3 regions of the Shewanella sp. SM32 genome follow, and region 2 is predicted to be linked to each of the others. Evidence: predicted binding sites of a transcription regulator. Region 2 holds the regulator's gene; each other region holds the start of a gene.
The links. Region 2 encodes LexA, which represses DNA repair genes until DNA is damaged. Its sites were predicted from a motif close to TACTGTATNNNNATACAGTA; they were not measured.
Positions count from the first base shown of each region.

Region 1: recA (recombinase RecA) is a predicted target of LexA. The motif match lies at 1,960-1,979, and genes of this name have one in related genera.
Region 3: L5M10_RS03255 (YebG family protein) is a predicted target of LexA. The motif match lies at 1,864-1,883, and genes of this name have one in related genera.

Region 1 is NZ_JAKKRO010000018.1:19,229-23,520, reverse strand. It holds gene L5M10_RS09580 (regulatory protein RecX) at 297-767, opposite strand; gene recA (recombinase RecA) at 785-1,852, opposite strand; gene mutS (DNA mismatch repair protein MutS) at 2,255-4,292, shown strand, end outside.
Region 2 is NZ_JAKKRO010000030.1:23,973-28,264, reverse strand. It holds gene coxB (cytochrome c oxidase subunit II) at 1-1,384, opposite strand, end outside; gene L5M10_RS13395 (cell division inhibitor SulA) at 1,788-2,300, opposite strand; gene lexA (transcriptional repressor LexA) at 2,297-2,917, opposite strand; gene plsB (glycerol-3-phosphate 1-O-acyltransferase PlsB) at 3,078-4,292, shown strand, end outside.
Region 3 is NZ_JAKKRO010000005.1:40,194-44,485, forward strand. It holds gene prc (carboxy terminal-processing peptidase) at 1-138, opposite strand, end outside; gene proQ (RNA chaperone ProQ) at 167-796, opposite strand; gene L5M10_RS03250 (GAF domain-containing protein) at 1,077-1,535, opposite strand; gene L5M10_RS03255 (YebG family protein) at 1,553-1,852, opposite strand; gene L5M10_RS03260 (paraquat-inducible protein A) at 2,059-2,691, shown strand; gene L5M10_RS03265 (paraquat-inducible protein A) at 2,693-3,310, shown strand; gene L5M10_RS03270 (PqiB family protein) at 3,297-4,292, shown strand, end outside.

The DNA.
Region 1 (4,292 bases), on a different contig from region 2:
CATTACCAGCTACGCCTTAGGCTAGCCGTATTTCTATTTGCCCAGCATTATAAGCAGACTAAGGAAGGACGACCAGTCTTGATTGGTGATATACACATCAGGAATTTAATATTTTAGCGTGAATCGCCCACACCAGAGTCACTAGAAGCAAAACGACAGGATAAAGCACAAATAAAGACGGTGTAAGTTTATCGCGGCACGGACAATATTTAAGCAAGTGAGTCTAATGTGAAGTATGAAATTGACAATACCCATTGATGATATTTAGATGAGCTTTTACAGTCTTAGCTCCAAATTTAATAATCTTCATCGAGATCATTGGGATCTGAATCTAGTGCGTAAGTGATTTGATCGTAGCTAAAGCCTTGGCCCATTAAAAAACGCACTCGTTTGGCCTTTTCCTTTGCGATCAGATCCCGAGCTTTAGAGCCCTTCACTTCTGTCACACGGGGAATGCCGTATTTTTTGGTGGCTTTATCTTTTGCTAGCTCAAACCAATCACAATCACAATTAACCAAAGCGGCTTCAATGCAGTCTTTAGATAAGCCTTTCTGTGCGATTGCTTGGCGGATGCGTATTGCACCGTGGCCTCGACTGATGTGGCTACGCACCAACAGTTCGGCATAACGAGCATCATTAATAAAACCGGAGGATTCGCAAGCATCGAGTACAGGTTCGATATCGTTAAGTTCGAAACCTTTTTCGAGCAATTTATCGCGGATTTGTAAACGGGAATAATCGCGGCGCGCTAACAGCGCGACCGCAATTTGATGGGCTGACTGACTCAGAATACTTCGCCTGTCTCTAAATCAATATTGTCCTCAGTACTATCATCAGCTTTGGCAGCCAAGGCACTCGGATTACTCAAAAGCAACTCACGTAGCGTCTTGTCAATTTCAGCAGCAATAGCAGGGTTTTCAGTCAGATATTTGCCAGCATTAGCACGACCTTGGCCGATTTTATCGCCTTTATAACTGTACCAAGCGCCCGCTTTTTCAATCAACTTATGGGCTACGCCTAAGTCTACTAACTCACCAGTACGGTTAATACCTTGGCCATAAAGGATTTGGAACTCAGCCTGCTTAAACGGCGCTGCAACCTTGTTTTTCACCACTTTAACGCGAGTTTCGTTACCGACCACTTCATCGCCGTCTTTAATCGCACCAGTGCGGCGAATGTCTAGACGAACAGAAGCATAAAACTTCAGCGCGTTACCACCGGTTGTCGTTTCTGGGTTACCGAACATCACACCAATCTTCATCCGAATTTGGTTGATGAAGATAAGTAAGGTGTTAGATTGCTTTAAGTTACCCGCAAGTTTACGCATAGCTTGGCTCATCATACGCGCCGCTAGGCCCATGTGAGAATCACCAATTTCGCCTTCGATTTCAGCTTTAGGCGTTAATGCCGCCACTGAGTCGACTACGATAACGTCAACAGCACCTGAGCGAGTTAAAGCATCACAAATCTCAAGCGCTTGCTCGCCAGTATCCGGTTGCGAACACAGCAGGTTATCAATATCTACGCCCAATTTTTTAGCATAAATAGGGTCTAGTGCATGCTCTGCATCGATAAAGGCACAGGTTTTGCCTTCACGTTGCGCTGCCGCAATCACTTCTAAAGTCAGTGTTGTTTTACCTGATGATTCAGGACCATAGATCTCAACGATACGACCCATTGGCAAACCGCCAGCACCTAAAGCAACGTCCAGAGACAGAGAACCGGTAGAAATGGTCTCAACATCCATAGAGCGATCTTCGCCCAGCTTCATGATGGAGCCTTTACCAAATTGTTTCTCAATTTGGATCAATACCGCAGCAAGTGCTTTCTCTTTATTTGGATCGACCTTCATTCCTGTTCCCTCATCAAGACAAGCATTAAGCTGTCAAAAGTGATATTCAATTTACAAACGGGTAATTCAAAAAGCCGCGCTTTTTGTCTTAATTCTGCTGACTAGTATACTGTACAATCATACAGTATCAAGACCTGTGACTGAATTATTTTTAGCTGATAGGATTTTTAATATGGCCAAGGTTTTAGCGAATATCAAATCAGATAATAGCTCCCTTTGATCAATATCCATCGTTAAGGGCTCAATTTTCGCTAAATTATTGCTAAGATTGGCGCAACAAATTTTGCGTGGTCTTTTTAGCTGAAAATTGTACAGCAGTCTTCCGCTTCCATAGCGCTTAATCACCCTTAACCACACAAACTGTATCGCCTTTAGGCAGCCACAACGGACGATAACGATTTAATGAATGTAATTGATACCGATGATTTAGAAAAACATACTCCTATGATGCGTCAGTACTTGACGATGAAAGCAGAACATCACGATATGTTGCTGTTTTATCGCATGGGTGACTTCTACGAGTTGTTTTATGACGATGCTAAACGCGCTTCTGAGCTGTTAGGCATTTCACTCACTGCGCGCGGTAAAAGTGGTGGCGATCCTATTCCGATGGCGGGGCTTCCTTACCATGCTGTGGAAGGCTATCTTGCAAAATTAGTTCAAATTGGTCAATCAGTTGCGATTTGCGAACAGATTGGCGATCCCGCGACATCTAAAGGGCCAGTAGAACGTAAAGTGGTGCGAATTGTCACGCCAGGCACTTTAACCGACGAAGCGTTGCTACAAGAACGCCAAGACAATCTGTTAGCCGCGGTTTATCAAGGTAAAGTTGGTTTTGGTTATGCCACATTAGATGTTTCATCCGGACGTTTTGTGATTGCAGAGCTCGACACGCGAGAGTCATTAGAAGCAGAATTGCAACGCACTAATCCCGTTGAAATTCTCTACAGTGAAGACTTTGGCGAACTAGGTCTACTTAACGGTTTTAAAGGTAAACGTCGTCGCCCTGAATGGGAATTTGATTACGATACGAGTATCAAGTTACTGCTAGCTCAGTTTGGCACTAAAGACTTACATGGTTTTGGTATCGCAGATGCACGTTTATCACTGCAAGCTGCGGGTTGCTTGATGCAATATGTCAAAGACACACAGCGCACGGCACTGCCCCATATCAATGCCATTATCCGCTTCAATCAAACCGATAGCATAGTACTCGATGCGGCAACTCGCCGAAATCTAGAACTCACTCAAAACCTTGCCGGTGGCCGCGATAATACCTTAGCCGCAGTATTAGATAACACGGCAACGCCTATGGGCAGTCGTATGTTACAACGCTGGATCCATCAGCCTCTGCGAGATCCTAAGCAAATTAAGGCGCGCCAACAGGCGGTGACTGAACTCCTCGATACCGCAGCCCACGAAGGTTTGCATGAGCAGTTAAAGGCACTTGGCGATATCGAACGTATCATGGCAAGGTTAGCCCTGCGCACTGCCCGTCCAAGGGACTTTGCACGTTTACGTCAAGCTCTGGGCTTATTGCCTGAATTACAACAGAGTTTAAGTACACTGAGCGCGCCGCACACGACTCAATTGCGTCAACACTTAGGCGAGTTCCCCGCTGAGCAAGCCCTACTTGAGCGCGCGATAGTCGATAATCCACCTATGCTTATCCGCGATGGCGGGGTGATCCGTGAAGGCTACAACAGCGAACTAGATGAATGGCGCGGTCTGAGCGAAGGAGCGAGTGATTACTTAGTACAACTTGAAGCCAGAGAAAAAGAACGTACTGGCATCAATACACTTAAAGTCGGCTATAACCGCGTACACGGCTATTACATCGAAGTAAGCCGCCTGCAATCCTCACAAGTACCGCTCAATTATCAACGACGCCAAACACTTAAGAATATGGAGCGTTATATCACGCCTGAACTTAAAGAATACGAAGAAAAAGTCCTCTCGAGCCAAGGTAAAGCCCTGGCACTCGAAAAGCAGTTATGGGAACAGTTATTCGATCTTATTCTGCCGAAATTACATGAATTACAGGCTTTTGCTAGAGCTGCGGCTGAGCTTGATGTACTGAGTAACTTTGCCGAGCGTGCCGAAACCTTGGGCTACACTTGTCCAGAGCTGAGCCAAGATATCGGCGTACAAATAGACGCAGGTCGCCATCCAGTGGTGGAGCGTGTTAGCCAAACGCCGTTTATCGCTAACCCAGTAATCTTACATAATCAACGACGTATGTTGATTGTGACTGGACCTAACATGGGCGGTAAATCAACCTATATGCGCCAAGTCGCCTTGATTACACTGATGGCCCATATTGGTTGTTTTGTTCCAGCAGATCGCGCCCTGATTGGCCCGATTGATCGCATCTTTACCCGTATTGGCGCATCAGACGATCTGGCCTCTGGCCGCTCAACCTTTATGGTAGAAATGACTG
Region 2 (4,292 bases):
TCACAATATCGATGTGATTGGCGACTGGTCCAATGGCGATAGCACTACCCACTAGCGCGGGGAAGGCGGGTGGTATTCCTGCACCTGTCACTTGATGGCAGGCAGCACAGAAGGTCGCGTAGACAGTTTCACCTTCGGCCATGAGGGCGTCATGGCTGAGTGTGGGGAGGCTTGCGGGATCGACTGCAGCTGAGACGTCTTTTGCAGGAGCGGGTGTCGGGGTTGTACTGCTTGGTACCGCGGCGGATGTTTGTGCAGAATTGCCGTTCATGTACTCGTTGACGTCTTTGGCTTGCACTGCATCTCCAGTATTATTGCCCCAAGCATTACGCTCGTAGGTAGTCACTGCCGCGATTTCTTGTGCAGTCAATTGTTTACTAAACGCTTGCATGGCTGTACCCGTTTTACCGTTGAGCACAATTTCAAGGTGGCCGCTGAGCGGTCCCGTTGCAATCGGGCTACCTTTAAGGGGCGGAAATACGCCTTGCAATCCTTCGCCATTGGGCTGGTGGCAGGCTGCGCAGTGCCCGAGGTAAACTTGTTCGCCTAGAGTCATCAACTCTTCTTTACTTAGGGTTTGTGATAAAGCGGCTTGAGCGGCTTCAGCCGCAGCACCTGCGGCTTGTTTTTGCTCTGTGACCCAAGCCTCAAACTCGGCTTCGGGTAAGGCTTGTACTACGATAGGCATAAAACCATGGTCTTTACCGCAGAGTTCGGCGCATTGACCACGATAAATGCCGGGTTTGTCGATGCGAGTCCAGGCCTCATTGATAAATCCAGGGTTGGCATCTTTCTTAATGGCAAAGGCGGGTACCCACCAAGAATGGATGACATCCTCTGAAGTCATCAGAAAGCGGATTTTGCGGTTTATCGGTAGAACGAGCGGTTTATCGACTTCCAATAGATAGTTTTCACCCTTGGTTTCGGTGCCTTCGATTTGTGCTCTGGGTGTTGTCAGTATGCTATAAAAATCAATATCTTGATCGAAATAGCTGTAATGCCATTTCCATTGGGACCCCGTCACTTTTACGGTGAGATCGGCGTTACTGGGATCTTCCATTGCGATTAAAGTTTTTGTCGCTGGAATCGCCATTAAGATCAAAATGATAAATGGCAGAATCGTCCAAGCGATTTCAACTTTAGTGCTTTCGTGAAAGTGGGACGCGACAGCGCCTTTGGATTTTCTGTGGTTGATCATGGCGTAAATCATGACGCCAAAGACCACTAGGCCTATTGCGCAGCAGATATACAAGATGGTCATGTGCAAGTGATAAACCTTGCCACTGATCTCGGTCACGCCAGGGGTCATGTTGAACCGCATGTCTGCGGCGGTCAACGGTGGTGCGAAAAGCACCACGAGTAAACAATACAACAATTGCTTCACAAGACTTCTCCTCTGCCAATTGCGAATAGCAACTACAAAGAAGAGCAACACAGTAAGTCTCAACTCTATGCAAACTCTTCAGTTCCCAAAAAAGCTTTTTTGACTTCAACGTGCGTTGGCGGCTGTTACTTTTAATCAAGTATTGTTACTGCTGGTAATTAGCCACGCTGGCACATACTGCTGAAATAAATCTGTTCTCTATTTTTAGTGGCGCTTCGAGTTCGATAAATACTCGATTCATTGACCACGGAAGGTGATATATCATCACCGACTTAACCAACCATACTTGCTGTTTAAATATTGATCAAGATCACTTATTTATCTAATTATCTGAAAAATTGCCAAAAAAAAGCCTCACATTCATAGGTGAGGCGGCTTTCAAGGTAAAAAATTAAATGAATATTTAGTGTACAGCGCTAAAAAAAGATTGCTGACCGAAGAGATTGCCTTGCTCAATGCGTACGTCGGCATGTAAGTGACTGTTTACGTCTTCAAGCACTATGCCCATAGCTCGGGCACTTTTAGCCACGATTTGTAGGCGTCGATTATCCCGCGCATCTAATGATTGAGTCCAAGTAATGACTGCACTGGACGTACCACTTGTCAGGGCTTTTTCCATCGCCCACAGGGTTTCGACTTCATCTTTAGCATGTACCAGCAAAACTCTATCCATACGCACACCTGCGCTGGCAAGCATTTGCTTGTAGCCAATACTTGGTGGGTTGATGAGCACTAACCAACGGCCCTGTTGGCTTAACTGAGCGAGTTGTGCACTCAGATGAATTAATTCTTGGCGACCTTGAGTCTTAGTTGGCATACAGGCGATAGGCGCATGGTGCCAGTCATAGTCGGCATCACGGACTTCATCGAGCCACAAGCCCGGATGGCGGGGGGCATTGCCAAGTAGTTTATTCATAGCCAATCTCCATTACGGATCACACCGACGGCGAGTCCTTCAATTGTTAAACTTTGGAAGCCTAAATCCACTTTAATCGGGGAGTAATCTTCATTTTCGGCATGTAGATAGACCACATTACCTTTTTTTTCGAAACGTTTAACAGTGACATCGTCATCGACTCTAGCGACAACCACTTGACCATTTCTAGCTTGTTCTACTTTATGAACTGCCAGCAAATCACCTTCGAGAATGCCGATATTCTTCATGCTGTCACCCTTTACTCGCAGTAAAAAATCGGCGGCGGGATGGAACATGCTTGGGTCGACTTGGTAGTACTGTTCAACATGTTCTTGGGCGAGGATAGGTTCACCTGCGGCCACTTGGCCGATGAGCGGTAAACCTGTTTCAGTCAAATCTTCGATTTCCGCAGGCAGACGAATGCCTCGAGATGTGCCTGGCATGATCTCAATGCAGCCCTTTTTTGCCAACGCTTTAAGGTGTTCTTCAGCCGCATTGGCGCTCTTAAAACCTAAACGGGTTGCGATTTCTGCCCGAGTGGGTGGCATGCCAGTATCGGCAATATTTCGTTTAATTAGCTCTAAAATTTCAGCTTGGCGTGGCGTCAAAGGTCTCATGGTGTTTCCTGTTTTTCTATACAGTTACTGTTAGTATATACAGTATTATTTGCAGCGCAAGTATTAACCACTTTTTAGCTATGTTGGAGAGAATTAGCGAATATTGCCCATAGTCTGGTATTCTATCGGGCTAGTAAACGCACTTAATTGCATAAGAATAATGCCTAAACACGACTCTCTTTGGTTGAAATCATTACGTTGGATCCAAAAACACTTAGTGCACACTATTGTGGTGCCTCAGGATCCCTTTGCCGATCTGAATCTGGATGCTTCCAGACCCCTTGTTTATGTGATGAAAACTGAATCCCTTAGTGACATAGCTGCTTTGAGCGAAATAACGGCTAAGTTAGGTTTACCAAGCCCTTATGAGCCTCTAGTGGCTAATGGTGTGACTGCGCCTCGGGTTGTCTGTCTTCAAGGACGTAAGCCACTGTTTGGCGAACGTGCTGGTAATGAGCCTTTCCTCGAATGCTTTATGCGTTTGTTAGCCGTGCATAAGGAACGTCCTGAATTGGATATTCAACTGGTGCCCGTGAGCTTGTATTGGGGTCGCACGCCAGGGAAAGAAGACGACACTATGAAGGCGGCCGTATTTGAGCGGGAAAACCCGACTTGGTTGCGCAAGTGCTTGATGATTCTGTTCTTAGGTCGACATAACTTCGTGCAGTTTTCGAATGCCGTATCCCTGCGTTACATGGCTGACGAACATGGCACCGACATGGGGATTGCCCATAAGTTAGCACGGGTTGCGCGCGTGCATTTCCGTCGTCAACGTAAGGTAATGACAGGGCCTGTGCTGCCAAACCGCCAAGCACTGTTTCATTCGTTACTCAAATCTGAGTCGCTGCGCAAAGCGATTCAAGAAGAAGCCGCCAGTAAAAAGATTTCTGAGACCCAAGCGCGCGAGACGGCTATTGAGTATCTCGATGAAATCGCTGCCGATTACTCAGACAGTTTAGTGCGTATTGCCGAGCGTTTTTTAACTTGGCTGTGGAACAAGCTTTACAGCGGGATCAACATTAAAGGCGCCGAGCAAGTTCGGCAGTTACACCACGATGGCCACGAGATTGTTTATGTGCCTTGCCATCGCAGCCACATGGATTACCTGCTGTTATCGTATATTTTGTATTATCAAGGCATGGTTCCGCCGCACATTGCTGCCGGCATTAACCTCAATTTCTGGCCCGCGGGACCTATGTTCCGTCGCGGTGGTGCCTTCTTTATCCGCCGTAGTTTTAATGGCAATAAGCTGTACACCGCAGTATTTCGTGAGTATTTAGATCAGCTGTTTGCTAAAGGTTATTCGGTGGAATACTTCTCCGAAGGTGGCCGTTCACGTACTGGCCGTCTGTTGGCGCCGAAAACTGGCATGATC
Region 3 (4,292 bases), on a different contig from region 2:
CCTTTTGCTCGCAACCTTATGTTGCGCTTCCTGCTTGAGAGTGGGTAACTCGCTGATTTGAATCGTGGGTGGTACGGCCCAAGCCGAGAATCCGACAAAAACAGTGGCGATCGAGGTAGCCAAAGTGAGTTTTCGCATCAACAAGTTACTCCGTTTTAATAAATGATTACAGCAGGATATGTTCTGCTCTAACTTTAATCGTTAGGCCACTATCAAGCTGAACATGAATATCTTCCTTGTTAATGTCAGTAATCACACCGGCTACGGGTGTCATACCTAATTTAACATTGACGCGTTGTTTTTTCGTTAAATCAGTCAATTGTGCTTGAACATAATTGACGACTGGCGCTGCAGCTTTTGGTGCAGGCTTAGCAGGACGCTCAGTTTTAGGACGCTGAGGAACAGCCACCTTTTTAGGTGCTTTCTTCGCCGCGGGCTTAGGTGCAAGTGCTGCACGTTTCGCTTTGGCCTTATCCTGACTCTCTTTCAACATGGCTTGAGCATGATCAATGTGCTCTTGCTCTAACTCGCCGCAAGGTTCGCCATCCAGGTTTACGCGTTGTGCGCCTGCTTTAACGCACTTTAAATAGCGCCAGCTGCTGGTGTAACGTCTCAAGGCAACTCTGAGCTGAGTTTTACTGACTTTAGAATCATCAGCCAACCTTTCAGCCAAATCTTGAAACAATCCGATTTTTAATGGCTTAGTTTCACCTTCAGCAATAAAGCACAAAGGAAATGTTTCATACAAATACGCCAAAATTGCATTGGTGTCGGTCAACTTTTCTGTTGATTCCATCATTACTTCCACAGTCAAAAAGGGACATCGATTCGAGGTGATATATATCAGCTTCTTACATGTCGTTTATCTTCGTTAAACTCAATATTGAGTCAACGTACAAATTAGCATCCTAGCCGCGTTTACTAAAGTTAAAAAATATACCTTAACAAATTTTGACAGCTCAAAACACTAAGCTTATTCATTGCATGCCAATCAAACCAGCTTAATGCGTGCAGGCGCATATTATAAGGCGCACGCCACCGATTGCGACTATGAATTATGCGTTATTGTACGCAAATTAATCAAATAGGCAGTTTTCAAAACTTTTAACCAGTAATTCCAGCCCCTTTTGGTCTTCTTCATCGAAACGATCGAAGATAGGACTGTCAATATCGAGCACGGCAACCACGTTACCTTGCGCACGAACTGGCACAACGATTTCAGAATTACTGGCAGAATCACAGGCAATATGACCATCAAATTGATGGACATCAGCCACTCGCTGAGTTTGATTAGTGAATGCTGCTGTACCACACACACCTTTTCCTAACGGAATGCGTGTACAAGCCACTTTACCTTGAAACGGGCCAAGTACCAGTTGTTCACCACGCATGACGTAGAATCCCACCCAGTTCAGCTCAGTTAAATTATCATTGAGCAAGGCTGAAAAATTCGCCATCGCCGCAACAAGGTCGTCTTCCCCTTCCAACAAGGCCAAGGCTTGACGGTTAAGTGACTCATAAAATTTCGATTTCATTACATTTCCTAACAATTTTATTCTGCTGCTTCGGTCTTTTTAGCCGCTTTTTTCGCTGCAGGCGGATTCGTTGGCGTACTATTAACCTGAACGGCGCCTTTAAGCAAGTTCGTCAGCTCATCTTTATTGTTAGCAAAATAGAATGCGAGCTTTTCGCCCACACTTTCATCTATACCCAAATCAGCTTTTTGAATGAAGGGGATAAGGTTATCGGCGATATCGAGCATCTTATCGTAGGCATCAGCCTCCTTCTTAGATGTGAATGTCATCTTTTCAACCCCTTCTCTGACCACGACAAACTGTGTTATTACTGCCATGACTGCCCTCGCACTGTTTTTATATACAGTAACTAGAGTGACATAGATTGAACTTGTGATGCAAGTGTTCTGATTAATCTGATATTATTAGCGTACTTTCGTTGCCAAGATTATAAAGCGCTAGACGTGGCTTAACAGCTAACTAGCACGACACTTTGCACCGATCTCGCTGTTATTACTCCTATTAGGCTAATATATATTTTTATATGCATGAAAACGCAGCAGAAAATTCAGTAACCCTATGCCGCTCCTGCGATTTAGCAGTCCGCAAACGTGCCTTGCCTAGCGGCGTTAGAGCAATCTGTCCTCGTTGCAGCACTGCACTTTATGACACGCCATACTGCTCTGTGAATGGTATGTTAGCCCTATGTATTTCGGCATTAGTGTTTTATTTCCCTGCCAATTTTTTACCCGTACTCGAGATCCACTTTTTCGGCAGTATTCGTACTACTACGGTTTTCCAAGGGGCATTTGCAGTATTTGACCAAGGCTATTGGGTTGTAGGTGTCGCCGTACTTGCCGCAGCTGTGATAGGTCCAGGCTTATTACTGTTATCGATATTGACACAGATTTTAATTGTGAAATGGGGATTGAGTAGCCTTTTTTGGCGTAACTCATTGAAGCAGTTGTTAAAATTTCATGGCGTCTTATCGCAACTCACTATGCTGGAAATTTATGTGATCAGCTTCTTAGTTTCATCATTTCAGCTATCTGATTTTTCGGACATTTATTTTGGTATGGGCACATTTTGCTTCACTATGCTGTTTCTCGTGACCTTGTTTCTACAAAGAGAATACGACTTAGAACATATGTGGACGTTATTGGAAGGTCATAGCTGATATGAAACAACAAGGTAAAGATATCGGCCTATGTCTCTGTAAAGTGTGTCGCCAACTCAACAGCAGTGAACTCACGCACTGTCAGCGCTGTGAAACTGAGTTGCACGTCAGAGACTATTCCAGCCTGCAAAAAAGTTGGGCTTTGTTGATTACCGCTGCCATCTTACTGGTGCCAGCCAACATTTACCCTATCACTATGCTGACCAATCAAGGGCAAGTGCGGCACGACACCATTTTTTCAGGCATTTTGCATTTAGTGCATTCAGATATGCTGCCTATTGCCATCATAGTGTTTACCGCCAGTATTTTAGTACCATGGATTAAAATCATCGGCTTATCCATTTATCTGTGTGCGATAAGCTTTGATATCCCGATTTCAAAAAAGAAATTGATGGTGGGTTTTCACATCATCGAATGGATTGGCCGCTGGTCAATGCTCGATTTATTTGTCATCTCAATCACAGTGGCATTAGTGAACATGGGACAATTACTCGACGCGAAACCCGCGCCTGCGGCTACCGCATTTGCCTTGGTGATTCTGTTAACTCAGTTAGCCGCAAAAGTTTTAGACACTCGTTTACTCTGGGATCGATTGGAACCTCAAGATGACACAAATTGAATCGCCGAAAGTTGTAAAGAAAAAACTCTTTTCGCCCATTTGGCTGCTTCCTATTGTCGCGTTGGCATTAGGTGCTTGGCTGGGCATTAAGAGCATTAAAGAATCGGGGGTTGAAATTCAAATTCACTTTCCGAGCGCCACAGGGATTGATGTGGGTAAAACCTTAGTCAAATACCAAGGTTTGACTGTCGGTAAAGTTAAAGACATTGGCATAGATGACGATCTCAAAGGCGTGAACGTCAAGGTCATGATGGACTACCGCGCTAAGCCTTTTTTGAATAAAGAAACCCTCTTCTGGCTTGTCACACCTAAAGCAAGTATTACAGGTGTTGAAGGCTTAGATGCGCTGTTTTCGGGTAACTATATTGCTATCCAACCAGGGAAAGGTAATGCCTCGACCTTTTTTGAAGCAGAACGCCAACCGCCGCCGATGCAAATCGGCTCAGAAGGTGTGATGGTCGAATTGACCTCCGATAAACTCGGTTCACTCGATGTTGGCTCGCCAATATTTTTCCGCCAAATCCCCGTGGGTAGCGTGGTCAGCTATCGTTTAGATGGCAATCAAAGAGTCATTATCAGCGCTTTCATTCAAGAGCAATACGCGCGATTAGTGAAGAAAAATTCTCACTTTTGGAATGTTTCTGGCGTCAAAATTGATGCTTCACTAACTGGAGTTAAAGTCAGTTCAGAGAGTTTGGCATCCATTCTGGCTGGCGGCGTGAGTTTCAGCTCTGACGATAAAGCAGACATAGCTAAAAACGGTGACGTTTTTTCGCTTTATGATTCAGAAACCACTGCCCTTGGCGGCATAGAAATAAACCTGACCATGGCTGACGCTAACGGTGTCGACAAAGGTACCCGCATCGTTTATCGCGGCATGAGCATTGGCAGTATTTTAAGTAAACAACTCACGTCTAATGGTGTTACAGCCGTGGCTAAGTTTGAACCTCAATACGGTTCACTGTTAACTAACGACGGCGTG